2 regions of the Curtobacterium sp. MCPF17_011 genome follow, and region 1 is predicted to be linked to the other one. Evidence: riboswitches for the same ligand, from Rfam matches in the RefSeq annotation. Region 1 holds a riboswitch; the other holds the start of a gene.
The links. Region 1 has a riboswitch for thiamine pyrophosphate ahead of thiM (hydroxyethylthiazole kinase). Riboswitches for the same ligand answer to the same signal wherever they lie in the genome.

Region 1 (3,377 bases):
ACCCGGACGCTGCCGTCGGGGGAGACCAGTGCGTCGTCCGAGGACGGACCGTCGTCGTGACCGCCCTTCGCGAGCACCCGGACGTCCCACCGTCGGGCGACGGCGCGAGCGGCCTCGATCCCCTCGGTCGTCCGGGCATCGGCGAGCTGGGCGAGGACCCGGAGCTCGTCCCGGTTCGGGGTGACCAGGTCGGCCAGGGCGAACAGCTCGGTCATGGCCGACTCCGCATCCGCGTCGAGCAGGCGGTCGCCGCTCGTCGCCACCATCACCGGGTCGACGACCACCCACGCCGGTCGGTGCTCGCGGAGCCAGTCGACGACGACCCGCACCACCGCGGCCGTGCCGAGCATGCCGGTCTTCACCGCGTCCACGGTGACGTCGTCCGACACCGCGTCGAGCTGCTGCCGGAGGAACGCGGCGTCGGGGACGAGCACCGACCGGACCCCGAGCGTGTTCTGCGCGACCAGGGCCGTGACGACCGCCATGCCGTACCCGTCCTGGGCCGCGATCGACTTGAGGTCCGCCTGCACCCCGGCACCGCCCGTCGGATCGGTGCCGGCGATGCTCAGCACCCGCGGCAGCGGGGACACCGCTCTGCGCGTCTGACCGCTCACCGTGCCGCTCCGTCCCATGCGGCCACGAACGCCGCAGCGGCAGCGCCCGGATCGGGTGCCGCGCAGATCCCCGACACGACGGCGACCCCCGCAGCGCCGGCCTGCCGGAGCGGCCCCACGTCGTCCAGCGTCACCCCGCCGATGCCCACGCACGGCACCGTCGTCATGGCCGCGAGCCGCCCGAACCCGGCGACCCCGAGCGCCGGCGGGTGGTCCGGCTTCGTGCTCGTCGGGTGCACCACGCCGACCCCGAGCAGGTCCACCGAACCCGTGGGCATCGTCGCGACCTCCACCAGGTGCCGTGTCGTGTTCGCCGTCAAACCGACGTGGGCATCCGGGCCGAGCAGCGCACGAGCGGCGCTCGCCGGGACGTCCGACTGGCCGAGGTGCACGCCGGCGACCCGGTGCCCGGCATGCCGAGCGGCCAGGGCGACGTCGAGCCGGTCGTCCACGACCACCAGGGCCCGGTCGCCCACGGCGTCGGCCACCGCGGTCGTCAGCGCCAGGAGGTCCCGCGCCGACGCGGTCTTGTCACGCACCTGCACGATCCGGAGTCCCGCGCCCACCGCTGCCCGGACCACGCCGAGCACCCCGTGCCCGTGCCGAGCAGCCAGGGCGCTGTCGGTCACCAGGTAGACCCCGAATCCGTCCCTGCCGGGCATCAGGCGGCACCGCCGACGGAGTCACCGGGGACCGCAGCCGACGTGTCGGCGGTGATCCGGGCCTCCCGGACGACGTCCTCCGGCGTCAGTGCGGCGAGTCGGTCGAGGAACAGCGGCTGGAAGGTACCGGGGCCGCCGGCCTCCCGCGCCGCCAGCTCGGCCGCGATCGTGTGCACCGCCGTCGCCGCGACGGCCGCGTCGAGCGGACGTCCCGGAGCCACCGCGGCGAACGCCGCGACGACCGCGCCGAGGGCGCACCCACCGCCGGTGATCCGGGTGAGGAGTTCCGTCCCGTTCGCCACGCGCACCAGCCCCGTCGGCGCCACCAGCAGGTCGACCGGCCCGGACACCGCGACGGCCCCGACCGTCTCGTCCCGGACGGCGGTCAGCGCAGCGTCGCGGGCGTCCTCCGTCCCGACGATGCTGTCGACCCCGCGACCGCCGGCCGACACGCCGAGGACCGCGAGCACCTCCGACGCGTTCCCCCGGAGGACCGTCGGCCGGAGCGCGAGCAGGTCCCGCGCCAGGGCGGTCCGAACCGGCAACGACCCGACGGCCACCGGGTCGAGGACCCACGGCGTCCCCGCGACCACCGCGGCGGCGGCGGCCTCGATCGACGCGGTCAGCGGTTCGGCGTGCGGGGTACCGGTGTTGACGAGCAGCCCGTCCGCGACGCCGGCGAACGGCCCCGCCTCGGTCGGCACGTCGACCATCGCGGCCGACGCCCCCAGCGCGAGCAGCACGTTCGCGGTGACGTTCTGCACCACCGTGTTCGTGATGCACTGCACCAGCGGCGCCCGCGTGCGGACGGCCTCCAGCAGTTCGGCGGTGCGGTGGGCCCAGTCAGTCGTGGGCGCAGCGTTCTCCATGGACGATCCCTTCGCGAGTACGAGCTCGAGCAGGTTCGACGGGTGTGATCTCAGCCGCTCGGATGCGGCACCCCGTGTCTCGGACGACACCGTACACGCATCCCCGCCGTCGTCCCGGGTCACCCGACGGACGTTTGTGGAAGGGTGGAGACGTGGACGACGAACGACGGACCGCGACCCCGGCAGGACCGCCGCCCGGACCCCCCTCCGGCCCCCGCGACCCCGGCGACGCCTGGGCCCACGGCGAGGACGGCACGAAGGCCTGGGGCCGCTTCGGCGCCGCCGGCCTGCTCGTCGACGACGGACACGGCCGCGTCCTCCTGCAGCACCGCGTCGAGTGGAGCCACCACGGCGACACCTGGGGCATCCCCGGCGGGGCACGCCACCAGCACGAGGACCCCGTCACCGCCGCCCTCCGCGAGTCAGCCGAGGAAGCCGGTGTCCCCGACGACGCCGTGGACCTCCGTCACACCGCCGTCCTCGACCTCGGCTTCTGGACGTACACGACCGTCGTGGGGCGGGCCTCCCGACCATTCGAACCGGTGATGGCCGACCGCGAGAGCCTCGCCCTGTCCTGGGTGCCCGTCGCCGACGTCGAGTCCCTCGACCTGCACCCCGGGTTCGGCCAGTCCTGGGCCGCCCTCCGCGCCACGCTCGACCGCACCCCGCACGTCGTCGTCGACGCCGCCAACGTCGTCGGCAGCGTGCCGGACGGCTGGTGGAAGGACCGCGCCGGCGCCGCCGCCCGACTCGTCGAGCAGGTCCGCGCGCTCGCCGCAGTCGGCGTCCCCGCGTCCGTGCTCGACCTGCCGTCGACCGCCTGGTGGCCCCGGTGGACCGTCGTGCTCGAGGGGGAGGCCCGCAGTGCCACCACGGACCCGGCACCGTCCGCCCCGCGGCCCGGTCTCCCACCGGTGACGATCGAGCGGGCGGCGGCGTCCGGTGACGACGCGGTCGTCGCCGTGGTCGAGTCCGCCGTCGCAGCCGGCGACGCCCCCGTCGTCGTCGTGACCGCTGACCGTGAACTGCGGGACCGGGTACAGGCGCTGGGCGCCGCCGTGCGGGGCCCGGGCTGGCTGCGGGAGCTGCTGCCCGACTGAGTCCGGTCTGTCCGGCCTGCGCCTGCCGGAGTTGCTCGTGGCGCGCCGATCGGATGGTCGCCCGGCGACCCGCCCGAGGGCGGGCTCCGGCCACTACAGTGGCGAGCACGTCGACGACGACGCTCAGGAGGT
Region 2 (3,377 bases), on a different contig from region 1:
CGGCGGCGACTCCGCCCCCCGGCTCGAGCAACACGAGCCGGTCGACCAGGTCGAGCCACGTGCCGATGCGGTGCTCGACCACGAGCATCGTCGCTCCGGTGTCGTCGAGGAGCGCCCGGACAGCGTCGTGCACCTGGCCGACGCCCGCGGGGTCGAGGTTGGCGCTGGGTTCGTCGAGCACGAGGGCGCCCGGACGCATCGCGAGCACCCCGGCGAGCGCGAGCCGCTGCCGTTGCCCACCGGAGAGCTGCGTGGTGGACCGGCCGAGCGGGAGGTCGAGCCCGACGATGTCGAGCGCGTGCTGCACCCGCGGCCAGATCTCGTGGCGTGGGACGCCGAGGTTCTCGCAGCCGAACGCGACGTCGTCGCCGACCCGCGACATCACCGTGTGCGCTTCGGGGTCCTGCATGACGAGGCCGACGCGTCCTCGGACGGTCCGCGGGTCGGCACCGTCGATCAGGACGACACCCTCGACCGAGGCCGCGGTGTCGTCGCCGTCGTCGGGGTCGTCGGCGAGGACACCGGCCGCAGCACGGAGGAGTGTCGACTTGCCGGCGCCGGACGGACCGACGACGGCGACGCGCTCGCCCGGGAGGATGTCGAGGTCGACGTTCCGGACGGCCCAGGTCTGCCGCTCGGGGTACCGCCATCCCCAGCCCTGGAACACGAGGTGCGCCGGACGGGCCACCGACGACGCGCCGGATCCCGCGTCGGTCGTCACGCTGCGGAGGATCGTGGCCGGCGCCCGTGCTCCCGTCCGGCCGCGAAGGAGGAGAGCACCCCGGTCCGGGCGAGTGCGCGGACGAGCAGCCAGGACCCGATGCCCGCGATCACCACGCCGGAGATGATCGCGCAGATCACGTACGTCACCTGGAACGAGGCGGTCGCTCCCGCGTAGTACCGGAACGCGTCGTTCAGGCCGAGCGCGAGACCGGTCGCGGCTCCGGCGAGCATGACCACGGGCAGCTTCCACACCCGGTAGAGGAACAGCGCGAGGACGATCTCGGCGCCGACGCCCTGGACCAACCCGGAGAGCAGTGTCCCCCAGCCCCACTGCGTGCCGAGCATGGCCTCGACCGATGCGGCGACGATCTCGCCGAAGAGCGCTGCACCCGGCTTGCGGACGACGATGGCGACGAGCGGTCCGGCGAGCAGCCAGACGCCGCCGACCAGTGCCTGCGAACCCGGGAGGACCAGGCCGAGACCCGCGCCGATCGGCTCGTAGGCGAAGTCCCAGAGCTTGAAGACGACGCCGACCGCGACCGCGAGGACCGCGGCGACGACGATGTCGACGACACGCCAGCGGAGCGAGCGCTTCGAGACGGGGCGTTCGATGGACGTTTCGGTAGGTGCGCCAGTGGACATCGCGATGACTCCTCCCTGCGCCGGCATGATCCGGATCAGGTTCGACGGTCGGAGCGCGGTTCGCTCCCTCTCAGCCCGCTCTGGCGGACTCCCGTGTGTGTCCCAGCAGTGTACCCATCGGACAGGAGGCCCGTGGTCCGTCACCACGAGCCTCCTGTCCGTCAGGTGGTCACTTCTTGAGCGCGCGGATGAGCTTGACGAGCACCTTGCCGGCGACCCAGATCACCGGGATGCTGATCGTGAGGAGCGAGATGACGTTCGGCTCGAAGGCGAGGTCCTGTCCGGGACGACGGACGTAGGCGCCGACGGGGAGCGAAACGGCACCGCCGCCGCCACCACCGGCCCCGTCTTCGTCGGCGTCCGAGCCGCCGCCGAAGCCGTACCAGTTGACGGAGACGGGGATCAGGGTGCTGTCCCCGACGTCCACCGGGTCGCCGTAGTTGGAGGCGACGCCGACGGGCCGCACCTTGTCTGCGATCTGCGTGACGATGTTGGTCATGGCGGCGACGCTACTCCGCGCGCACTGGCTGGCGGACGGGCCGTGACGAACTGTGGAGGAGTTCGACTCGACGTCCGTCCTGTGCAGGACTGAGCAGGCCTGTCCGACCAACGCTTGTGGAGGGCCGCAACGCTCCACAGTGCGCGTCTCGGGCCCGGACATCACAGGGGCCCGCCGATACGTTGGCCCAGTTCATCTCTTCTGGAGGCACGTTTGCACACCTGGCCCGGCAACCCCTACCCGCTCGGCGCGACCTACGACGGCAGCGGCACGAACTTCGCTGTGTTCAGCGAGGTCGCCGAAGGGGTCGAGCTCTGCCTGTTCGATGCCGACGGGACCGAAGAACGGGTCCGACTCGTCGAGGTCGACGCCCACGTGTGGCACGCCTACCTGCCCACCGTCGGCCCGGGCCAGGAGTACGGCTTCCGCGTCCACGCCCCGTACGACCCGACGAACGGCGTCCGCTCGAACCCGGCGAAGCTCCTCCTCGACCCGTACGCGAAGGCGACGAGCGGCGACATCGACTGGGACCAGTCCCTCTTCTCGTACACGTTCGGCGACCCGGACTCGACGAACGACGAAGACTCGGCTTCCCACATGGTCAAGGGCGTGGTCATCAACCCGTTCTTCGACTGGCAGGGCGACCGCGCACCCCGCATCCCGTACGGCGAGACCGTCATCTACGAGGCGCACGTCAAGGGCCTCACCGAGACGCACCCCGACGTACCCGAAGAGCAGCGCGGTACCTACGCTGGCGTCTCACACCCGGCCGTCATCGAGCACCTCAAGCGCTTGGGCGTGACGACGCTCGAGCTCATGCCGGTGCACCAGTTCGTGAACGACTCGACGCTGCAGGACAAGGGGCTGTCGAACTACTGGGGCTACAACACCATCGGGTTCTTCGCGCCGCACTCGCACTACTCGTCCTCGGGCGACGGCGGGCAGCAGGTGCAGGAGTTCAAGACGATGGTGCGCGAACTGCACCGTGCCGGTATAGAGGTCGTCATCGACGTCGTCTACAACCACACCGCCGAGGGCAACCACCTCGGCCCGACGCTGTCCTTCCGCGGTCTCGACAACGCGGCGTACTACCGCCTGATGGACGACGACAAGCGGTACTACATGGACGTGACGGGCACCGGCAACTCGCTCAACGTCGGGCACCCGCACTCGCTGCAGCTGATCATGGACTCCCTCCGCTACTGGGTGACCGAGATGCACGTCGACGGCTTCCGCTTCGACCTCGCCGCAGCCCTGGCCCGGGAGTTCTACGAGGTCGACCGGCTCTCCGCCTTCTTCGAACTGGTGCAGCAGGACCCGATCGTGTCGCAGGTGAAGCTCATCGCCGAGCCGTGGGACGTCGGCCCCGGCGGCTACCAGGTGGGCAACTTCCCGCCGCAGTGGTCGGAGTGGAACGGCAAGTACCGCGACACCGTGCGCGACTTCTGGCGGGGCGAGCCGTCCACCCTCGGCGAGTTCGCATCGCGCATCTCGGGATCCGCCGACCTGTACG

Region 2: it holds a riboswitch for thiamine pyrophosphate, as region 1 does, so the genes downstream of both, DEJ25_RS15595 (ECF transporter S component) here and thiM (hydroxyethylthiazole kinase) in region 1, are expected to answer to the same signal.

Annotation. Positions count from the first base shown of each region.
Region 1 covers NZ_QKSK01000009.1:131,132-134,508, reverse strand. Annotated here, with positions in the region: gene thiD (bifunctional hydroxymethylpyrimidine kinase/phosphomethylpyrimidine kinase) at 1-614, opposite strand, end outside; gene thiE (thiamine phosphate synthase) at 611-1,276, opposite strand; gene thiM (hydroxyethylthiazole kinase) at 1,276-2,145, opposite strand; TPP riboswitch at 2,134-2,230, opposite strand; gene DEJ25_RS12615 (NUDIX domain-containing protein) at 2,298-3,245, shown strand.
Region 2 covers NZ_QKSK01000017.1:6,757-10,133, reverse strand. Annotated here, with positions in the region: gene DEJ25_RS17180 (ATP-binding cassette domain-containing protein) at 1-721, opposite strand, end outside; gene DEJ25_RS15595 (ECF transporter S component) at 718-1,365, opposite strand; TPP riboswitch at 1,360-1,470, opposite strand; gene DEJ25_RS15590 (hypothetical protein) at 1,535-1,864, opposite strand; gene glgX (glycogen debranching protein GlgX) at 2,078-3,377, shown strand, end outside.